Regions from separate parts of the Arthrobacter sp. NicSoilB8 genome, predicted to be linked through region 1. Evidence: predicted binding sites of a transcription regulator. Region 1 holds the regulator's gene; each other region holds the start of a gene.
The links. Region 1 encodes LexA, which represses DNA repair genes until DNA is damaged. Its sites were predicted from a motif close to TCGAACANNTGTTCGA; they were not measured.
Positions count from the first base shown of each region.

Region 2: ruvA (Holliday junction branch migration protein RuvA) is a predicted target of LexA. The motif match lies at 4,710-4,725, and genes of this name have one in related genera.
Region 3: umuD (translesion error-prone DNA polymerase V autoproteolytic subunit) is a predicted target of LexA. The motif match lies at 4,955-4,970, and genes of this name have one in related genera.

Region 1 covers NZ_AP024655.1:1,622,308-1,629,756, forward strand. Annotated here, with positions in the region: gene hflX (GTPase HflX) at 1-1,404, shown strand, start outside; gene LDO15_RS07265 (ATP-dependent DNA helicase) at 1,397-3,529, shown strand; gene lexA (transcriptional repressor LexA) at 3,715-4,464, opposite strand; gene LDO15_RS07275 (LysM peptidoglycan-binding domain-containing protein) at 4,950-5,255, shown strand; gene LDO15_RS07280 (histidinol-phosphate transaminase) at 5,324-6,442, shown strand; gene hisB (imidazoleglycerol-phosphate dehydratase HisB) at 6,513-7,139, shown strand; gene hisH (imidazole glycerol phosphate synthase subunit HisH) at 7,136-7,449, shown strand, end outside.
Region 2 covers NZ_AP024655.1:2,756,469-2,763,917, forward strand. Annotated here, with positions in the region: gene secF (protein translocase subunit SecF) at 1-272, opposite strand, end outside; gene secD (protein translocase subunit SecD) at 273-2,048, opposite strand; gene yajC (preprotein translocase subunit YajC) at 2,154-2,576, opposite strand; gene ruvB (Holliday junction branch migration DNA helicase RuvB) at 2,838-3,974, opposite strand; gene ruvA (Holliday junction branch migration protein RuvA) at 3,967-4,620, opposite strand; gene ruvC (crossover junction endodeoxyribonuclease RuvC) at 4,763-5,341, opposite strand; gene LDO15_RS12425 (YebC/PmpR family DNA-binding transcriptional regulator) at 5,390-6,145, opposite strand; gene pdxT (pyridoxal 5'-phosphate synthase glutaminase subunit PdxT) at 6,149-6,859, opposite strand; gene LDO15_RS12435 (Mur ligase family protein) at 6,939-7,449, shown strand, end outside.
Region 3 covers NZ_AP024655.1:85,777-93,225, forward strand. Annotated here, with positions in the region: gene LDO15_RS00410 (TetR/AcrR family transcriptional regulator C-terminal domain-containing protein) at 1-406, opposite strand, end outside; gene LDO15_RS00415 (hypothetical protein) at 676-933, shown strand; gene LDO15_RS00420 (M15 family metallopeptidase) at 1,420-2,052, opposite strand; gene LDO15_RS00425 (hypothetical protein) at 2,456-2,836, opposite strand; gene LDO15_RS00430 (hypothetical protein) at 2,843-3,160, opposite strand; gene LDO15_RS00435 (Y-family DNA polymerase) at 3,203-4,501, opposite strand; gene umuD (translesion error-prone DNA polymerase V autoproteolytic subunit) at 4,510-4,941, opposite strand; gene LDO15_RS00445 (PadR family transcriptional regulator) at 5,135-5,752, opposite strand; gene LDO15_RS00450 (hypothetical protein) at 5,816-6,031, opposite strand; gene LDO15_RS00455 (hypothetical protein) at 6,179-6,526, shown strand; gene LDO15_RS00460 (PEP/pyruvate-binding domain-containing protein) at 6,866-7,449, opposite strand, start outside.

The DNA.
Region 1 (7,449 bases):
TCCCGCCTGGATGAGGTGTACACCAACTTCGACGGCGACCAGCAGGATCTCGAGGAGCGCCACGCGCTGCGCCGCAAGGCCGGCCTGTCCACCGAACTCGAAGACGTCACCGAGGTCGAATACCGGCAGTTGCGTCTGGAGCGAGTTGTCCTGGCCGGACTCTGGAGCGAAGGTACTCTCGCCGATGCCGAGAATTCGCTGCGTGAACTTGCGGCCCTGGCTGAGACCGCCGGCTCGGAAGTTCTCGACGGGCTCGTCCAGCGTCGGGCCAAGCCCGATCCCGGAACCTTCCTCGGTTCCGGCAAGGCCCAGGAACTCAAGGCCATCGTGATGTCCACGGGTGCCGATACCGTCGTGGTCGACGCCGAACTGGCACCGTCCCAGCGACGTGGCTTGGAGGACATCGTCAAGGTCAAGGTCATCGACCGCACGGCGCTGATCCTGGACATCTTCGCGCAGCATGCCAAGAGCCGCGAAGGCAAGGCCCAGGTGGAACTGGCCCAGCTGGAATACCTGCTCCCGCGCCTGCGTGGCTGGGGTGAGTCGATGTCCCGCCAGGCCGGTGGCCAGGTGGGTGGCGCCGGCGCCGGCATGGGTTCGCGTGGTCCTGGTGAGACGAAGATCGAACTGGACCGCCGCCGGATCCGCACCCGGATGGCCAAGCTGCGGCGTGAAATCGCCGCCATGAAGCCCGCCCGGGAAACGAAGCGCGCCAACCGCCGTCGCAATGCGGTGCCGTCAGTGGCGATCGCCGGCTACACCAACGCGGGGAAGTCCTCGTTGCTGAACCGGCTGACCGACGCCGGGGTGCTGGTGGAGAACGCCCTGTTCGCCACCCTGGACCCCACAGTTCGCAAGGCCGAAACCGCCGACGGCCTGGGCTACACCCTTGCGGACACCGTGGGATTTGTCCGCTCGTTGCCCACCCAGCTCGTGGAAGCGTTCCGCTCCACCCTGGAGGAAGTGGCCGACTCGGACCTGATCCTGCACGTCGTGGACGCATCGCACCCCGACCCCGAAGGCCAGATCGCCGCAGTCCGTACGGTCTTCAGCGAAGTCGACGCCCGCAAGGTTCCGGAGATCATTGTCCTGAATAAAGCCGACGCCGCCGATCCGTTCGTCCTCGAACGGCTCAAGCAGCGCGAACCGCGCCACGTGGTGGTCTCGGCCCGCACGGGTGAAGGCATCCCGGAACTGCTCAAGGCCATCAGCGACGGCATTCCGCGGCCCGGCGTGAAGCTTGAACTGCTGATCCCTTACAACCGCGGGGATCTGCTGAACAAGCTCCACGAGACCGACGCCGAGATCCTGAGCCTGGACCACGAGGAAACCGGAACCCGTGCCGTGGTGATGGTGCGCGAAGGACTCGCCGCTGAACTGGATCCCTTCATCAGCAATGACTGAGGCGGCGGTGAACAAGGCTGACGCTTCGTCTGAGGACGCTGAATCTGCCGAAACCGACGCGGACGCTGAATCTGCAGACGACCGGGTCGGAGGCGCGGCCGGCGAGGAGTTCGTGGTTGAACTGCTCGACCGTGCCGTGTCCGGCATGGGCGGCCAGAGCCGCGACGGCCAGCACGAAATGGCCCGGCAGGTGGCGCGCGCAATCGACAGCGGCGACCACCTGCTGGTCCAGGCCGGCACCGGCACCGGCAAGTCCTTGGCCTACCTGATACCGCTGATCGCCCATTCGCTGACCAGCGACAAGCCCACCTTGGTCTCCACGGCCACCCTGGCACTGCAGACGCAGATTGTCGGCCGCGACCTGCCCAGGCTGCTCAAGGCCATCACGCCGGCGCTGGAACGGCCCGTCAAGGTCGCCCTGGTGAAGGGGCGGGCCAACTATGTGTGCCGGCACAAGCTCGAAGGCGGCTTCCCGTCCGAGGAACCATCGGAGGGGCAGCTGTTCTCCCTCGGTGAGGACACGTCCGTGCCGCACTTCGCCGCCGCGCTCGGCGGCCCGTCCTCCCAGCTCGGCAAGGAGGTAGTCCGCCTGCGTGAATGGGCCGAGGAGACGGCGACGGGGGACCGGGACGAGCTCATGCCGGGTGTCACGGACCGCGCCTGGCGCCAGGTCTCGGTCACCTCCATGGAGTGCCTCGGAGCCCAGAAGTGCCCGCTCGCGGCCGAGTGCTTCAGCGAACTGGCGCGGCAAAATGCCGCCGACGCCGACGTCGTCGTCACCAACCATGCCATGCTCGCCGTCAGCGCCTTCGAAGGCTTGGCGGTCCTGCCCGAGTACGACGTCGTAGTGGTGGACGAGGCGCACGAACTCCAGGACCGCGTCACGGGAGCGGTCTCCGGCCAGCTCTCCGTGGCGATGGTGCACGCCGCCGCCTCCGGAGCCCGGAAGCACACGGGCATCACCGTGGACGCTTTGAACAATGCCGCCTCGCACCTGGAACTGGCCATTGACGGCGTACCCAGCGGGTTGATGCCCAACGGCCTGAACACCGAACAGCTGGACTGCATCGACCAGTTGCGCGACGCCTGCCGCGCCGCGCTGTCCGATTCCAAGGGGGACAGCTCCACGCCGGCCGACGGCGGACGCCAGCTCGCCCGGTCACGCCTGATGGTCATTCTGGAACTCTGCGAACGCCTCCTGGCCGCGCGCGAAAACCGCGAAGTTGTCTGGTTCTCCCGCAACAGCAGCTTCGACCCGGCGCAGGGCTACTCCCCGCCGGACGAGAGCGCGCCGGCCCTGATCAATGTTGCCCCGTTGAGCGTCGCGGGGCGTTTGCGTGAGGGACTGTTCGCGGACCACACCGTGATCCTGACCTCGGCCACGCTGGCCATCGGAGCGGCATTCGAGCCTGCCGCCGGAGGCCTCGGCCTCGTCGGCAGCGGTGCCCCGAGCTGGACCGGCGTCGACGTGGGATCCCCCTTCGACTATCCCAAGCAGGGCATCCTCTACGTCGCCCGGCACTTGCCCAAGCCCGGCCGCGGGACATCCCCCGAGGCCTTGGACGAACTCGAGAAGCTGATCCGCGCCTCGGGCGGCGGTGCCCTGTGCCTGTTTTCTTCGCGGCGTGCGGCGGAGGAGGCGGCCGAGGCCATGCGGCCCCGGCTGGACGTCAGCATCCTGTGCCAGGGGGAGTCGAGCATGACGGCGCTCGTGCGGCAGTTCGCAGATGAGCCGGACACGTGCTTGTTCGGCACTATGTCACTGTGGCAGGGCGTGGACGTTCCCGGGGTGTCCTGCCGCCTGGTGGTCATTGACCGGATTCCGTTCCCCCGGCCGGATGATCCGCTCATGACGGCACGCTCTCGGGCAGTGGCCCAGGCCGGCGGCAACGGCTTCATGTCCGTCTCGGCGACGCACGCCGCGATCCGCCTCGCGCAGGGGGCCGGACGGCTGATCCGCTCGACGTCGGACAAGGGTGTTGTGGCGGTGCTGGATTCGCGGCTGTCCACGGAGCGCTACGGCGGATTCCTCCGCGCAGCGCTTCCGCCCTTCTGGCCCACCACCGACCCTGCGATAGCCGTGGCCGCCCTGCAGCGCCTCGCGAAGGACTCCGGCCAGGACTAGAACTCCGGCGGGGCCGGAGTCAGGACCGGGCCTCGCGAAGGACTCCGGCCAGGACTAGAACTCCGGCCAGGACTAGGACTCCGGCGGGGCCGGAGTCAGGACCGGGGCCGGCACTAGGGCAGGGCCGGGGGCCGGAGCACCCGGATCGGCCATGTGGTCCGTGGTGGCTGCAGGGAGTGTGGTGGCTACAGGGAGCGGAGTACCGAGACGACCTTGCCCATGATCACGGCGTGATCGCCGAGGATGGGCTCGTACTGGGTGTTCTGCGGCAGCAGCCAGGTGTGGCCGTCGCGCTGGCGGAACGTCTTGACCGTGGCCTCGTCATCGAGCAGGGCGGCAACGATGTCACCGTTCACGGCGTCGCCCTGGCGGCGGACAACCACCCAGTCGCCGTCGCAGATGGCGGCATCGATCATCGAGTCGCCGGCCACCTTGAGCATGAAGAGTTCGCCGTGGCCCACGAGCTGGCGCGGCAGGGGCATGACGTCCTCCACCACCTGGTCGGCGAGGATTGGCCCGCCGGCCGCGATGCGTCCGACGAACGGCACCATGGCCGTGTCGGTGGCGCTGGCGAGTTCGGTGACGGAGAGGCCGCCGACGGCGCGGAGGCCGCTCGACTTCTCGACTCCCGAAATGGATGTGGTCCCCTCATCCAGGGTCAGTGGCATGAGCACTTCCATGGCCCGCGGGCGCTTGGGGTCGCGGCGCAGGTAGCCAAGTTTTTCAAGCTGGGAGAGCTGGTGGGTCACACTCGACAGGCTGGCGAGTCCGACCGTGTCGCCGATTTCCCGCATGGACGGCGGGTAGCCGTTGTCCGTGACGGAGCGCTGGATGGTCTCCAGGATTTTCTTCTGCCGGACGGTGAGGCTCTTGGGGGTCCGTGCGGGCTGGGCGCTCCGTGAGGTGGCCCTGCCGCCGGTGGCTTGAGTTGCCATGTTCGCCAACGCCTTTCCGTTCCACCCGGTGGCCGTGGCTGCTGCCGCCGGGAACTTCCGGCCTGAAATGTCAGACCCTCCTGATCAACTGCCTATGAACGAGTTCACAGTGGTTGTTCCTTCCCTCAAAAGTAGGCCAGCCGGAGAGCTTTTTCAAACATTTGTTCTAGCGAGTCTCGACATCGTTCGTTACTAAGTGCTAAAACAGAACAAGCAACATTCGAATATGTGTTCGATACGAAGTTTCACTTACTGACTGCACAGTTCGGTTCTATGTTCGAAGGTTTGGCCGGTTGGCGGCGAGTACGTGGAGTACGCCGGGCGGCACCGTATGGTCCAGGAGGGCTCAGTTCATGTCAGCAGCAAGCGCGTTTCACGGCACTTTTGTTCACGGCGTCACGGAACAGCACGGCAATGCACGTCGTTACGGGGCCGCGTCTTCCGCCGCCCGGTCGCAGCAGGTGCGGCAGCCAAAGCAGCCGCCGATGCGGCTCACGCGGCGTGGGCGCTTCGTCTTCTTCGGCGTCCCGCTGATCCTGCTGGCGGCGTTCATCCTGTCGTTTAGCGGGTTCCTCAACGCTCCCGCGAAGGCGGCGGATTCGGCGGACCAGCTCTCCGTGACACCCACCGTTTCCGTGACGGTGCAGCCGGGGGAGTCGCTCTGGGCCATTGCGGGGTCTGTGGCACCCGAGCGCGATCCCCGCGACGTCGTGGCCGACATCGTGCAGCTGAACAATCTCGATGCTGCGCGCGTGATGCCGGGCCAGCAGCTGTTTGTCCCGTCCAAATAGCATCCCGTAAGTACTGCCGCAGGCGTCACAGTTTCAGGGCCCGTCGAGCTACCACTTAAACTGGTCACGTGACTGACCAGCTTGAGCGCCTCAACCGACTGCCCCTTCGAACCAATCTCCGCGGCCTGCGGCCTTATGGCGCGCCCCAGCTGGACGTCCCCATCCTGCTCAACGTCAACGAGAACACTCACGGGGTTCCGGCCGATGTCCGCGCGGCCATTACTGAAGCAGTCAGCGCGGCCGCTGCCGGCCTGAACCGGTACCCGGACCGCGAGTTCACGCAATTGCGTGAAGCCCTCGCCGAGTACCTCGGCCACGGTCTCGACGCGGAGAACATCTGGGCCGCGAACGGTTCCAACGAGGTCCTCCAGCAAATCCTCCAGGCATTCGGCGGCCCCGGCCGGACCGCTCTCGGTTTCCCTCCCACCTACTCGATGTACCCGCTGCTGGCCTCCGGCACGGATACGGGGTACATCGTCGGGGCCCGGGCGGCAGACTACGGACTCAGCGCGGAATCGGCAGCCCGGCAGGTCCGGGAACTTCAGCCGAACATCGTCTTCCTCTGCTCCCCGAACAACCCCACCGGCACGGGTCTCGGACTTGATGTCGTCGAGGCCGTCTATGACGCGGGCGAGGCCAGCCAGACCGTCGTGATTGTCGACGAGGCCTACCACGAGTTCGCCCACGACGGAACGCCGAGTGCGCTCACACTGCTGCCCGGCCGGGAACGGCTCATCGTCTCGCGCACCATGAGCAAGGCCTTCGCCCTCGCCGGCGCGCGGCTCGGGTACATGGCCGCGGCTCCGGAAGTTGCCGACGCCCTGCGCCTGGTCCGTCTCCCGTACCACTTGTCCGCCATTACCCAGGCGACGGCCCTGGCTGCCCTGCAGCACCGGACGGCGCTCATGGCGGACGTCGAGGACATCAAGCGCCAGCGCGACAGGATCGTGTCCGAACTGACCCGGCTGGGCCTCACGCCGGCCGCGTCGGATTCGAACTACGTGTTCTTTGGCGGACTGGAGAACCCGCACGAAGTCTGGCAGGGCCTGCTGGATGCCGGAGTCCTCATTCGCGACGTCGGCATCCCGGGGCACCTTCGCGTGACCGCCGGCACTGAGACGGAAACCACAGCCTTCCTTGAAACCCTTGAACGCATCCTGACCAGCCCCGCAAAACTGCAGGCCTAGACTTGACGGGGAGCCAGAGCGCCCCGCCAGACAGCCCAGCACCCTGCCTTCTTCCAAAGGACACATCTACATGAGCAACACCGGATCCACCGCCGCCGAGGGCCGGACCGCACGCATGGAACGGACCACCAGCGAGTCCTCGGTCCTGGTCGAGATCAACCTGGACGGCACCGGGGTCTCTGATATCAGCACGTCGGTCCCTTTCTATGACCACATGCTGACGGCCCTGAGCAAGCACTCCCTGATTGACATGACCGTCAAGGCCACCGGAGACACCCATATCGATGTCCACCACACCGTTGAGGACGTGGCCATCACCTTCGGCGAGGTTCTGCGGACCGCCCTGGGCAACAAGGCCGGGATCCGTCGCTTTGGCGAGGCGACCGTCCCACTGGATGAGGCTCTCGCGCAGGCCGTCGTCGACGTCTCCGGCCGTCCGTACCTGGTACACGCCGGCGAACCGGCAGGCCAGGAATACCACCTGATCGGCGGCCACTTCACGGGCTCCCTCACCCGCCACGTCTTTGAGGCGATCACGCTTCACGCCGGGATCTGCCTGCACATGAACGTCACTGCCGGACGCGACCCCCACCACATCGTCGAGGCCCAGTTCAAGGCCTTTGCCCGGGCACTGCGCGCGGCCGTCGAACCGGATCCCCGCGTCGAAGGCATTCCATCCACAAAGGGTGCCTTGTGACCGGCCCGATACTCCGCGACGGCGCCATCATCGATCCCGCCGCCGGGACCAGGCCGGCCTCTCCGGAGGGAAAGCCCACCGTCACGGTGCTGGACTACGGCTCCGGGAATGTCCGCTCTGCCGTGCGTGCCCTGGAGCGGGCCGGCGCCGAGGTCATCCTCAGCTCCAAGCCCGAAGACGTCCTGAACGCCGACGGCCTCGTCGTCCCTGGCGTCGGTGCCTTCGAAACCGTCATGCGCGAACTCAAGGCCGTGGATGCCATCCGCATGATCGGCCGCCGTGTCGCCGGAGGTCGCCCCGTGCTTGCCAT
Region 2 (7,449 bases), 1.1 Mb from region 1:
ACGTTGGCCACGCGCGGCACGGAACCCGCCACGACATCCTGCACGGCCTTCTCGCCGAGGGCCGCGTCGGTGGTCTTGACGTTGGAGACCGTGAACTCGGAGCCGCCACGGAACTCGATGCCGAGGTTGAAGCCGCCCTTGGCAATCGGGATCAGGATGGAGAGTGCGACGGCGATCCCCGCAACCAGGAACCAGATCTTCTTGTAACCGACAAAGTCGTACGAGCGCTTGCCCGTATACAGCTCATTGCCGAACGTTGAGAAGTTGACCATTTACTTGCCCTCCTTGGACGCGCTCTTGGAGGAACCGGCGAGCTGTGCCTGTTGTGCCTGCTCCTGCTTTTCGGCCAGGCGGCGTTCTGCAATCGTCATCCGGCGCTCGGCCTCTGCCGCGGCGCCGGTGTTTTTGGCGCGGACCACGGCCACCGGCTTGTCCTCGGGCGTACGGATCCGGCCGGCCCCGCGGTACAGCGGGACGGCGCCCAGGCGCTTCGGGTCCAGGCCCGAGAACCTGTGGCCTTCGCCGAAGAACTTGGTCCGGGCCAGCAGTTGCAGGGTCGGGTGGGTGAACATGAAGACGACAATGAGGTCGGCGATCGCGGTGAGGCCGAGGGTGAAGGCGAAGCCGCGGACGTTGCCCACTGCAACGAAGAACAGCACGACGGCGGCGAGGAGGTTCACGGCCTTGGATGCGAGGATGGTGCGCTTGGCGCGCTTCCAGCCGTTCTCCACGGCCGAGACCAGGCCGCGGCCTTCGCGGAGCTCGTCGCGGATGCGTTCGAAGTAGACGATGAACGAGTCGGCCGTTTGTCCGATGGCCACGATCAGGCCGGCGACGCCGGCGAGGGACAGCCGGTAGTTTTCGGTCCAGCCGAGGATGGCGATGGCCAGGAACGTCAGCACACCGGCGATCACGAGGGACGCGACGGTCACGAAGCCGAGGGCCCGGTACTGGAACAGCGAGTACACCACCACCAGCAGCAGGCCGATCAGGCCGGCGAGCATGCCCATGCGGAGCTGCTCCCCGCCGAGTGTCGCCGAGATCTGCTGTTCGCTCTGGATTTCGAAGCTGATCGGCAGGGCGCCGAAACGAAGCTGGTCGGAGAGCGCCTTCGCGGATTCCTCGGTAAACCCGCCGGTGATCTGCGGGCGGCCGTCGGTGATGACGGCGAGGGAGCGCGGGGCGGAGATGACCTGGTCGTCCAGGACAATGGCGAACTGGGCCCGCGGATCCGAGCCGGTCTGGCCGCCGCCGGCGGCGTAGAACTGGTACAGCCGCTCGGTGACTTCCTTGAACTTCGCCGTGCCCGCGTCATCGAACTGGATGTTGACGGCCCATTCATTGGTCACCGCGCCCTGGGCGCCGCGCTGCAGCTGGAACGAGGAGGACTTGATGTTCGAGCCCTTAACTTCCACCGGACCGAGGATGTACTTGATGGCCGGCGAATTTGCCGAGGCCGGCTCACAGGTCACCAGCGGCTTGGTCGGGTCAGACCGCTGCTGCTTGTCCTGGGAGGGGTTGTCGCAGTCGAGTGCTTCGAACTGCTTGTAGATCTCGGGAGTGATCCAGTTCTGGTCGCTGCTGTTGGCGGGTGCGGCTGTCGGCTTGGGCAGCTGCGCCTCAGGGGTCCGGGAAGCCTCGGGGACCGCCGCGCCGGCGCCTGCCTGGAGCACGGGCCGGAAGTTCATGTCGGCGGATGCCTGGATCAGCGCGCGGGTTTCCTTGGCAGGCGTTCCCGGGAGGCTGACCACGACGTTGCGGCCGGACTGCGTGCTGATTTCTGCTTCTGCGACGCCCGAGCCGTCCACGCGCTGACGAATGATCGCCACGGCCTGGTTGAGCTGTTCTTCGGTGATACCCGAATCGCCCTCAACCTTGGGCGCCAGGATCATCTGGGTGCCGCCTTCAAGGTCCAGGGCGAGCTTGGGAGCCCAGCTGGCCTGGCCGGCAAGGGTGCCGCCCGCCAGGACGGCCGTCATGGCGGCGATGAGTACGCCAAGCCAGACCAGCATCCTGATGGCTGAGTTTTTGGGGCCAGTTCGTGCCATTGTCGATCTTTCTATTATTTACGGCGGATCCGCCGGCGCGGGCACGGGGCCCCCGCCGACGGATGCCCGCAACCGTTGCTTCGCGGGATAGCTCAGTTAGGCAGACTAGCTGTCTTTCTTGCCTTCGTCGTTGAGGCGGCGCAGGGTTTCCTCGGGAGTTTCACTGCGCGGCGCCTCGTTGGCGGCGGCCGCACTGTCCGTGGTGTCAGCGTTCACTTTTTCGGTCGTCAGCGAGGACGCATCGTCGGGAACAACGGTGGGCTCCTCGGCTGCGACGACAGGCTCGACGATCTTGGTGACGGCCTGGCGGTGCACGGTGGCGGTGTTGCCCGGGGAGAGTTCCAGGGTGACCTTGTTCTCCGCTTCGTCGATGTTGACGATCCGGCCAAACAGTCCGAAGCTGGTCATGACCTCAACGCCGGGCTCGAACTTGGACTGCAGCTGGGCCTGCTGCTGCTGGGTCTTCTTGTTGCGGCGGAACATCATGAAGACGAAGAGTCCGAGCATGACGAACAGGAGAATCGTCATGATGTCGATGCCGCCGCCGGCCTGCGGCTGGGTCTGGGCAGAAATAAGTCCGAACACAGGGATTGTTCCGTTCTGTACTTGCATAGCTGTTTTTCAGCAACGTCCGTTTGCTCCGGGCGGCGCGGGCAACGGTCTGCACAGCAAGCTGGCAGCGAGACCATCCCCCACCCGCCGGCGGCTTCCTGCTCTCCGCCCACGGAAACAAAACCCGAACGTGCCGAGCGTCATACCAGTCTAAAGGGAAAAGCTGAAGGAACGGTGTTAGCGGCTGTTTCGGATCCGCTCCGGACCGGTTTCTTCACCGAATTCGCCGCCCGTCCCGCTGTCCGGACCGTCGCTCGGGTCATCGGCCAGCTCGTCGGCCTGGAACAGTTCCAGCGGGTCCTGGCCGAAGACGCCGGCGGGAACGGCGAAGCCCAGGTGCGTCCAGGCCGGCGCCAGGGCAATGCGTCCCCGCGGCGTCCGGCCCAGCAGTCCCTCACGCACAAGGTAGGGCTCGGCGACGGTTTCCACGGTTTCGGTCTCTTCGCCGACGGCGATGGCCAGGGTGGACAGGCCCACGGGTCCCCCGCCGAACTTGGTGATGAGGGCCTCGAGAACGGCGCGGTCCAGCCGGTCCAGGCCGCGCTTGTCCACCTCATACATGTCCAGTGCCGCGGACGCCGCCCGGGAATCGATCTGCTCGATGCCGTGCACGAGCGCCCAGTCCCGGACCCGGCGCAGGAGCCGGTTGGCGATGCGCGGCGTGCCGCGGGACCGTCCGGCGATCTCGCTGAACCCTGCCGAGTTGACCTTGAGGTCCAGCAGGCCGGCGGACCGGCGCAGGACGAGTTCGAGCTCCTCGACGGAGTAGAACTCAAGGTGGCCGGTGAACCCGAAGCGGTCACGCAGCGGCCCGGGGAGCAGGCCGGCGCGCGTGGTGGCGCCGACGAGGGTGAAAGGCGGCAGTTCCAGCGGGATGGCGGTGGCGCCGGCGCCCTTGCCGACGACGATGTCGACGCGGAAGTCTTCCATGGCCATGTACAGCATTTCCTCGGCCGGCCGGGACATGCGGTGGATCTCGTCCAGGAACAGGACCTCGCCCTCGGAGAGTGAGGACAAGATGGCGGCGAGGTCGCCGGCGTGCTGGATGGCCGGGCCGCTGCTGATCCGCAAGGGAACATTCATTTCGGCGGCGATGATCATGGACAGCGTGGTCTTGCCGAGGCCGGGCGGGCCGGAGAGCAGCACGTGGTCCGCGCTGCGGCCGCGCATGCGCGAGGCTTCCAGGACGAGGGACAACTGCTTCCGGACCCGGTGCTGGCCCACGAAGTCGTGCAGGTTCTTGGGCCGCAGGGCGGCTTCGATGGCGCGCTCCTCCGGCTCCTCCCCCCCGGTGACGATCGACGGCTCAGCCACGCGCGCCTACCCGGTTTCCCGCGCGGGCGCCGTCCTGCCCCAGCCAGCGCAGCGTCGCGCGGAGGATTTCCGCCACGTTGCCGTTCGCGGCGAGGTCGGGGGAATCGGCGAGGGACTTCTCGATGCTGGCGGTGGCATCCTTTTCGGACCAGCCGAGGCTTGTCATCGCGGCGACCACCTGGGGCTTCCAGACGGATTCCGCGGACGGCAAAGGGGCCGGCGTGCCCGCGGCGCCGCCGGTTCCGTGCGGTACGAGCTTCCCGGCGAGTTCCAGCACGATCCGGCCGGCCACCTTCGGTCCGATTCCGGGGACCTTCGTGAAGGCCTTGCCGTCGCCGGAGTGAGCGGCCACCCGGATGGCCTCCGGTTCGTGGACGGCCAGCACGGCCAGGGCGAGGCGCGGACCGACGCCGCTGACGCTAAGCAGGACATCGAACACCTCCCGTTCGTCATCGCTGGCGAAGCCGAAGAGGGTCAGCGAGTCCTCCCGCACGATGAGGGACGTGAACAGCTTGCCCTCATCCCCGACCCGCAGGCTGCTGAGGGTCTGCGGCGTGGCGTTGACGCTCATGCCGGCGCCGTTGAGGTCGATCACGGCGGAAGACAGGCCAACGTGCGCTACGGTTCCGCGAAGAAAACTGATCAAGGCCGGGCTCCTGGGTCTACAGCAAAAATTGCACAGCGACAAATACAGCGAAAATTACAGCGATAAATACAGATGGCGGGGCCGCCTATCCGAACATATCTACGAATAGCCTACCAAGTCCTGTGGCCGCACAGCCGGACATTCAGCGCGCCCGGCGCGCTTTTGCCTCCGCGTCGGCCCACGCCCGCTGGGCCGGGGTGAGTGCCTGGCTGCCCGGCCCCGTCGTCGCCACCGCGGCCCCGCTCCCGGCCCGCCACGCGTGGGTGATCGCCAGCGCCAGGGCGTCGGCGGCGTCGGCAGGGCGGGGCGGCGCATCCAGCCGGAGGATCTTGGTCACCAGTTTGGTGACGGCGTCCTTGTTGGAGGTGCCGCTTCCCGTGACAGCGGCTTTGACTTCCGACGGCGTGTGCAGGGCCACCGGGATGCCGCGGCGCGCGGCGGCCGCAATGACCACGCCGGACGCCTGGGCCACCCCCATGACGGTGCTGACGTTGAGCTGGGAAAAGACCCGCTCGACGGCGAGGACGTCGGGTTCGTAGAGGTCCAGCCATTCGTCGATGGACGTGGCAATGACGAGCAGCCGCTGGTCCAGGCTCTCCTCCGGTGAGGTGCCCACGACGCCGAAGGCCACCATGGTGGCCCGGCGGTTCTTTTCGACGTCCACGACGCCGATGCCGCAACGGGTGAGGCCCGGGTCAACGCCCAGGACGCGCAGCGTCACGTTTGGGCCGTCAAGACCGGGCCTCGGAACCACCGCGGGGTGGCTTGGTCACTCGGCTTCCAGTGCAGCCTGCACTTCGTCGCTGAGGTCGGCGTTGCTGTAGACGTTCTGGACGTCGTCGAGTTCCTCGAGTGCGTCCACGAGCTTCATGAACTTCTTGGCGGCGTCGAGGTCCAGCGGCACCTGCATCGAGGGCACGAACTCGGCCTCGTCGGTGTCGTATTCGATGCCGGCTTCCTTCAGCGCGTCCCGGATGGCCTGCAGGTCGGTGGGCTCGGAGTGGATTTCGAAGCTGTCGCCGTTGTCCTTGACTTCCTCGGCGCCGGCGTCCAGGACGGCCATCAGCACGTCGTCCTCGCTCAGTCCGTTCTTCGGCAGCGAGACGACGCCCTTGCGGCTGAAGAGGTAGCTGACGGAACCGGGGTCGGCAATCGTGCCGCCGTTGCGGGAGATGGCGAGCCGGACCTCGGAGGCGGCGCGGTTCTTGTTGTCGGTGAGGCACTCGATCAGCAGTGCGGAACCCTGCGGGCCGCGGCATTCGTACATGATCTCGGTGTAGTCGACGACCTCGCCGGTGAGGCCGGCACCGCGCTTGATGGCGCGGTCGATGTTGTCAGCGGGCACCGAGGTCTTCTTGGCCTTGGTGACAGCGAGTTCCAGGCTCGGGTTGCCGGAAAGGTCCGGGCCGCCCATGCGCGCGGCGACTTCGATGTTCTTGATCAGCTTGGCGAAGGACTTGGCCCGCCGGCTATCGAGGATCGCCTTCTTGTGCTTGGTCGTCGCCCATTTGGAGTGGCCTGACATGCTTTACGCTTCTCCTCTGATCATTCGAATAAACAGTTCATGCACGCGTTTCTCCCCTGTCACTTCCGGGTGGAAGGAGGTGGCCAGCAGCTGGCCCGAACGCACAGCAACAATTCTAGCCGTCCCCTGCAGGACGGCGGCATGCGATGCATGCTCCGGGTCCGCGGGTTCCACCTGCGCCAGGACGTCCACACCCGGACCCACACGCTCCACCCATGGGCCGCGGATAAATACCGCATGAACGGGAGCCACGCCGGATCCGGTGTCGCTGAAGCCCAGTCCCTTGAATTCGAGATCGGTCTCGAAGGACTCGCGCTGCCGGCCGAAAGCATTGCGGCGCACGGTAATGTCCAAGCCGCCGAAGGTCTGCTGCGGGTTCCCGGCAAGGTCCGTCGCAGGATCGGCAATCTCGTCCGCGAGCAGGATCATGCCCGCGCAGGAGCCATAAACGGGCAGGCCGTCGGCGATGAGTTTGCGCAACGGATCCGCGAGTTCGAAGGCGCGGGCGAGCTTGTCGATGGTGGTGGATTCACCGCCGGGAATGATCAGGCCGTCGAGTCCGTCGAGTTCGGCCGGGCGGCGGACTCCGATGCCGGTGGCGCCCATGGCCTCCGCTGCACGCAGGTGCTCCCGGAAGTCGCCCTGAAGCGCGAGGACACCTATTCGCAGGCCTGCACCCGCGCGGGAAGGGTCCGTGGAAGGGGGGTTGGTCATTCATTCAGCATAGTGCTCCCCGCTCCGTCCGGTCGCCGCCGGCGGGGTTCCATGCCTCTGCTGGGATATATTACAGAGCATGCTTTACTTCAGCGTTCCGCTCGGCAAGCTCGTCCGCCGGGTCTCCCGGCTCAGGGGCGGAGGCTCGGCCCTTCCCGGGCTTGTGGTCGAAAAAATCGATCCCGGTTTCATGCAACGGACACTGTCCACGCTGCCGCTGGGGGTCGCCGTCGTCAGTGGCACGAACGGGAAGACGACCACCACGAAGATGGTGGTGGAACTGCTGGAGAGCCAGGGGCTGAAGGTCTTCACCAACCGCACCGGCAGCAACTTCACCCGCGGGGTCGCCGCCGCGCTCCTCGGCGAGGTGGACTGGCGGGGCCGGCTGGAGGCCGACGTCGCGGTCCTGGAACTGGATGAGGCGCATGCCGTGCACTTCGTCAACAAGGTCCCGCCGCGCTACAGCCTCCTGCTCAACGTCCTCCGGGACCAGCTGGACCGATTCGGCGAGATCGACAAGACCGCCGAACTCCTCCAGCACATCGCCTCCAAGACCACCGGGACCGTGGTCCTCAACCGGGAAGACCCCC
Region 3 (7,449 bases), 1.5 Mb from region 1:
GGATCTGCTCCAGGGGCCGCAGCGTCCCCAGTGGGCGGAGCCCCAGGGGTGTTGACAGTGGGCGGGTGACGAGGAGGGGGACAACGTTGGGATGCCGGAGCGCCAGAAGCCGCAGGTCGTGGGCAATGCGGCGGAGCTGTGACTGCCAGTCGGGGTCGTTGGGAATGATGGCCAGTTCATTCAGGACGAGTTCCGAGACTCCGTCCAGCAGTGCAGCGCGGTTCTCGGCGTAGCGGTACAGGCCCATGGGATCCCGTCCGAGTTCCTGCCCGAGCCTGCGCATGGTGAGGGCGTCGAGTCCTTCGGCATCCACCAGGGTAAGCGCCGCTGACAGAACAAGCTCCCGAGTGAGGCGCTGCTTCTTGCCGGGGGCCGCTTGGGGCGCCGGGTTCGCTTCGGGCAACATCATGTTCCGTTCGGGTCGGTTCGGAAAATTCACGCTTCCCGCATATTCGGCAGGTTGCTTATTATGTAGTCTACGCCTAGAGTCTACGTTGTAGATTCATCGTTTTGACTGGCTTCCGCGACACGTGGATTCCCGGCATCACGCTCTACTCCGGGTCTGCGGCGACGCAGCAACCGGGATCATGCTTCGACGCCGCGTGCACGGCATTGAAGCACAGCTGCTGTAGCCACACGGCGGCACAGAATGCACCGCGAGGAAATGAGCCACTCATGGCAACTTCTCACTATGACCAATTCCTGCAGGAAGCCACCACTCGTGACCCTGTATCCGACCACGTCCTGGGCCGGGATCCGCTCTACGGCCTCTATACCAGCTGGTGCTTCCTGAGCCAGGCTGCACCCTGTCCCGAGGATGTCTTCTGGGCGGCCATGAAGAGGAAGCAGATCCATCCCAAGCGCACGGGCCTCCGCATGAAAGGGCCGGCCGCAGCCGACTACATCCTGGCCAGCTACCCGGGCCTGGTTTGACCCGGATGACAACCACGTCCAGCACGTACCTGCCCCGGGATGCCCACCAGCCTAGGGGCCGTCGTCCGTGGTGCGCGACATGCGCCACCGACCGGCACCTCCTCGTGGACTCCGTCACCGTGATGAACCTGCAGCAGGAAACTCTCGCGGCTGCCATCAGTTGCACAATGTGCGGCAACGCTCATGTGGTGGCGACGACTGCGCAGTTTCTCGCAACCCTCCAGGGGCGGAATGGGAGCAGCGGCGGCGGCATGCACCGCTATGACGCCTACCGCCACTGCCAGGAGCCCATGTCCGTGGTGGACCCTGAGCGACGGAGCGCGCACGGGCCAGTTTCCAATCACGCCGGGACCCCGGACTTTCTGGGGGACTACCTCCGGACACGCGTCCTGCGGTGCAGGTGCGGCTTCCAAATGGACGTACCCCGCCGCTGACCGGCGGCATCCTCCGGGGAACGCATGATGCTCCAATCCGGCAACTGAGTACTTACTGGAGATAATCCGGAGCCGCTTCCAGGCCGAAGTAACCCTCAAGGGTGGCGGTGACTCTAAGGGCGAGGTCCGGTCCCACATAGCGCAGATGCCATGGCTCGTAGGTGTAGCCGGTAGTGGCCTCGGCCCCGGCCGGGTATCGGATGATGAATCCGTACTTCGGGCCGTTCTTAGCCGCCCACTGGCCCGCCGGGGTGTTTGCGAAACAGGCCTGCAGGGCGCAGGTTCCGCTGGCATTGCCGATGTCCATGGCCAGGCCGGTCTGGTGTTCGCTGTAGCCGGGCCTGGCGGCAATAGTATCCGCCGTAGCCTGTCCGTACTGGCGCACGTAGCTGTCATAGAGGCTGGCCTGCTGGCTGAAGGAACGGTAGCCGCTGATCGGTATGATGTTCACGCCGGCCGCCTTGGCGGCTTTGGCAAACTGCTTGTAGGCGTCCGCGGCCGGTGCCCGCAGCTGTTCCCCCTGGACCCTGACCAGCGACCCCGGCACGTACGTGGCCGGGTTCAGCTGCCGGTGCTTGTTGACCACCACCTGCAGGCTGGAGGCGGAATCGATGTCGTAGCCCACCGCCGCGACTGCCGTCACCGACGGTGCGATCATGCCAAGCGAAAGCACAAGCCCCGCCACAGCACCTGAGATCCTGCTGAGTCTTTTTAGCACGATGGCTCCCAAGAAGTGTCCGGAACAGTTGCGGGAACTTTACCGGCCTGTAGGTGCCGTAGTCGAGGGGCGGATGGTCGGAACTGCCGTCCAGGAAGACTCCGAACTTGTGCGGCAGGTGATGGGCATCAGCTTCGGGGAGGCCCCGGACGATTCGGGACCGTAATTTTGCCGCAGGAGGTCCACGGCCCGGTCCGGTTGCATATTCTCTGCAGCGTGACGGCGGCGTCGGTCGTACTGCTGGGTGCCTCACGTGACCTCGTCGAGCACCGAGGGGGACCTCTGGCCGGGTTGTGCCGTCGCGCCTGGAATTGAGGTGGGCGCAACCGGGCAAGGCACCTCGAGGGGTACTGGAGAGCCGGCAACAAGGCTAGCGCCAGCGGTACGATTCCAGCGCGCGAAGCAAGGGAGCGGGGCTGCCTCTTAGATGGTCAACGGGGCGGGCTCCGGCAAGTTCCCTCGACGGAGTGACCATCCAGATCGTGAAGTAGTTGTGCGGGATCTGCAGCTCCAGCGCCCGGCGAAAAAGTCCAAGGACGGCCGGGTGGAGCAGCCCGCCCGGAAGGAACTGGAATCCCGGGCAGAAAGTGCCGTCGTCGATGAAGACGCGCACGAGTTGCCGCGTCACGGGTTCGGGGTCCTCCATGAGCTCGGAGAGCCGTCGTTGCACCTGCCCGAGGGTCGGCAGCGTGAATTCGGTCCTGATCGCTTCCCATACCTGACCGCTGATTGACCGGCTGTTTGTTGCCACCGTTGCCTAGTCGCCGTCTCTGTTGTCTTCCAGGAGCCACTGCGTGGAGTGCGGATCCCGGAGGAGCGTGAAAGTCCGCAGCGCAGAGTTGGAGCCAAGGACCCGCACTTGCCAGTGCTCGACGTTCCCCAGGTCGCCGCCGTCTGCGGCGGCTGCGGGTCTGGTATCCGGCCAAGGGTTCCTTCCGAACCAGTGCTGGGGGTCGGTGCCGGGATCGACGAGCCAGATTTGGCCGTCGTGCCGGATGGCAAGAGGTTTGCCTGCCGCATCGGTTCGGACCTGCAGGCCGCGGGTCTGGGAGGGGGCTTCGGGTGTGAGAGTCATGCGTGGGTTCTTTCGTGCTGCGGGGTGCGGATGGGTTGGGGTCTAGGCGGCTTTGACGAGGGGGAGTTCGTCCCAGTGGGTGGTGTAGCGGGGGGAGAGCATGTCCCGTTTCATGGTCCAGTCCGGGCCGCCGCGTATTCCGGCGTGGCCGAGGCCGATGGAGCCGCGCCCGTACCGGCGGGTGACATCCTCCAGGAGGGTTCCGACGCGGCGTTCCTCGTGCGGGTTTTCGAACAGGGCAAGGGGTGCCTGGTTTCCGGTGGGCCGGAGGTCGGTGACCATGATGCCAGCCCTGGCGTACCTGATGCCCTCGAGGATATGGGGTAGGAGGGCGTGGGCGGCCTTGGTGAGAAGCACGGGATCGGCGGTGGGCATCGGCAGCGGCACGCACACGGAAGGGTAGGAGGTGGCTTTCGGGTTGAAGTGTGAGGTGCCGGCGAACGCGGTGAGGACCTTGGCCTGGAGTCCGTGCTTGGCGAGCCGCGCCGAGGCCTGCTGGCCGTAGACGGAGAGGACCTGCCGCATCCCGGCCGCGGTGGTGATGGGGGTCGCGAAGGAGCGGGAAAAGATCAGCTGGTCCCGGCCGACCCGTTCTTCCTCCATCGGGATGCATGGGGTGCCCTGAAGTTCCAGGACGGTGCGCATCATGACGACGGAGAAGCGGTCCCGGATCATGACCGGGTCGGCCCGGGACAGGTCAAGGATGGACTGAATCCCGGTTGCGTTCAGCCGCTTGGTCAGTCGCGCGGCGACACCCCAGATCTCAATGACTGAAAGGCGGCGCATCAGGGATTCCCTGTCCGCGGCGGGCACGGAGCCCCAATGGCAGACCCCGTCGAACGTCGGGTTGTGCTTGGCCCACTTGTTGGCCAGTTTCGCCAGGGTCTTCGTGGGCGCGATCCCGACGCAGACCGGTACCCCGACGTTGCGCCGCACCGCCGACTTCATGGTCCGGCCCTGGGCCAGCAGGTCCTCCGGGGTGCCTTTGACGCCGAGGAAGGCCTCGTCGATGCTGTAGACCTCCAGCCATGCCGAGTACCTCCCCAGCAACTGCATGACCCGGGCGCTGATGTCGCCGTAGAGCTCGTAGTTGCTGGACAGGGCAACGAGTCCCCACTCCTTGGCCCGTGGGGCGAGTTTGAACCACGGCTCACCCAGGGGGATGCCGAGGGCCTTGGCTTCCGGGGACCGGGTGACGGCGCAGCCGTCGTTGTTGGACAGGACCACCACCGGCCGGCCCTCCAGGGACGGGTCGAACGCGCGCTCGGCGGAGGCATAGAAGCAGTTCACGTCCACGTGCGCGATCTGCGGCATGTGCCGCATCGGGGCGGGCTTAGACATGGCGTGCCTCAAACATGGTGTAGGCAGCGGGTCGCGACGCCCCAGATGACCAGGTTCGAGACTGAGGGGACCCGGATGTCCGGGTACGCGGGGTTCTCCGCCTGCAGCACGACGCCTGATGCCGTGATCCGCAGCCGCTTGATGGTCAGTTCCCCGTCCAGGACGGCGATCACCACGGACCCGTCCTTCGGTTCCAGGGCCCGGTTTACGATCAGTTCATCGCCGTCGCTGATGCCGGCGCCCTCCATCGAGTCACCGGAGACCCGCACCACATAGGTGCTGGTGATGTCCTTGATCAGGTGCTCGTTCAAGTCAATGCGGCGATCGAAGTAGTCCTGTGCCGGCGAGGGATAACCGGCCGCAACGGGGACCGGAGAGATCAGCACCGACAACAGCGACATGCCCGCGTCTATCACGCGGGGACCTACAACAACGCCCACAACACACCTTTATTCGAATATATGTTCGATTCTTTCAGTGTAGCGGTAGGGGCCGACAAAAGATGTTCCCCACCATGTTGCATCTCGTGAATGACGCATTTTGGGGGAGTGAACCTGCTGGTGGCCAGGAGGGTGGAAAAATTTCGCTGTCGAGGTAGTCGGGGAAACTGCCCGGGTGGGCGGGGCGACGTCGCTAGTCGGCGAGGATGCGGTAGAGCGCGCGGCGGGTTTCATCGATTTTTTCCATCGCGGCGAGGCGCTGTTCCTCGGTCGCCGAGAAGCGGAACTGGTGGATGACTCCCATGAGTTTTCCCACGCTCTCATGAAATGCCGGGCCGGATCCCTGAGTGTCTGTGTTCCACGCGTTCCCCAGCTCCTCGGCGTGATCGGCCACGTATGCCCTGCCCGCCTCAGTGAGGGTGAACTCGGTGCGCTTGCCGTCACCGAGCGGAGCGATGAGTTCTTCATCCACGAGCTGCTGCAGCGTCGGGTACACGGAGCCCGGGCTGGGACGCCAGGCGCCGGACGTCTTTTCGGCGATGGTCTTGATCAGGCCGTAGCCGTTGGAGGGTGATTCGGCCAAGAGGGAGAGAATCGCCGAACGGACGTCGCCCCTGCTGGCCCGCCGTGGACCGCCGGGACCGAAGCCCGGCCCGAAGCCAGGGCCGAAGCCCGGACCAAAACCCGGCCCAAACCCGCGGCCCGGACCGAATGCGCCGTGTCCGTGGGGTCCGCGGCGGCTCCTGCCGCGCCCGAAGCGTCCCGAGGCGGGTCCGCCGTCGGTGAATTTGTCGTCGTGCATGCCTTTCATGACGGCATCGTCCTTCCACTTAAGTTGCGTTGTCCCTGAGGGCCGCCGATCTTCCGGCGATAGTTAACGATATATCGGTGAATATCGTCGGTCAAGAGGCGATTCAACTGGATGGCCGTTTAGTTTGCCGGTGTTTCCGCAGCCCTCCTGCGTCCCCGGAGTTTCGCCGGAGAGTTGCCAGGTGGTGCCCAGCACAGCGGTCAAGGCCATGGCGGCCAGCGCCGACTTAAGTCCGGTGCGGCCGGCGGTCAGCGGGGCGATGGGGCGGTAGATGATCATCGGGGGTACTCCTTGGCGCGGATGTTCCTTTAACCACTCTCCCGCGGAGGAATTGCTGAGGGCTTAGAGGAACCTTTGTCCTGGCTGTGCGCCTGGCCGGCCCCTTAGCGCAGGAGTGCGGCTTTGCTCCGTGGGAGACTTTCTGCCATGGAGCCAATTGATTGTCTGGTCATCTACGTTCCCACCGAAGCTGCGCACGCTGTCCGGCAGGCCATTGGCGACGCCGGGGCGGGCACCCTGGGCAACTACTCGCACTGCTCGTTCAGCCTCGAAGGCACGGGGCGCTTCACACCGCTGCCGGGTGCGACCCCGGTCTTCGGCACCGTCAATTCCCCCCAAGAGGTGCCGGAAACCCGGATCGAGGCAATCTACCCTCGCTCCCGACGCAATGCCGTCCTCGAGGCCGCACTTTCCGCGCATCCGTACGAGACGCCGGCGTTCATGACCTTTCCGGCGGATGCCAGCCTGCCGGACAGAACCGGTTCCGCGGACTAGCACACGTACAGTGCTCGGCGCCCTTGCCGTGTTCCGGTTGTTGTTCATCATCGGGTCTCGCGTTCCTGATTGCGCTGAGTCGACGGCGAGCCAGGGCACCGGGCGGCGAAGAAGCGAGGCCCTCACAGGAATCCGACAGATGCGCGAGGAACAACCGTGAGCTACGAACGAGACCTGATTTTCAGTCTGCGTATCCGCGGGCTCTCGGACGATGAGATCACTCGGACCCTGGCGGACGTCCGCGCACACGAGGCCGCCACCGCGGGCTGAGCACTCACACGGACAGCATGACAGCCGTTCAAGCCGCGAACGATTCGCGGCACCGCGGAGGTGATTCGGTCACGCCGCCGGCGTCGCGGCCGATTGCTCGATCGTGACGATGCCGGCGTCGCCGTCGACGTGGATCCGCTGCCCGCTGGTCAGCCTTTGGGTGGCCACCCCCGTGCCGAGTACGGCCGGGATGCCGTACTCGCGGGCCACGATCGAGCTGTGGCTCAGCGGGCCGCCGACGTCGGTGACCACGGCGGAGGCCATCGCGAACAGTGAGGTCCAGGCCGGAGTGGTGATGCGGGCCACCAGAACGTCGCCGGGCATCATCCGGCCGAAGTCCTGGGGCCCGCTCAGCACGCGCGCGGGAGCCGTGACCTGGCCCGAGCTGGCGCCGGCGCCTTTGATGACGTCGCCGAGCTGATCCTGCGGGCCCGCCGGCATCATCGACCCGAAGGCCCGCTCCATCCATCGGCTCTCCGGCAGCAGCTGCGGGGCGGCGGCCTTGGCCTGTCCCCGCCATAGCATCTTGCGCTCTGCGACGGCACCGGCGCGGACGGGCCGGTCTGCCCCGGTAATCGCCACCGCGGCCGGTGTGCCCGGCCCGGCAAGGCCGAACTCGACGGTGCTGCGCAGCTCCCCGTGACGCAGCCAGA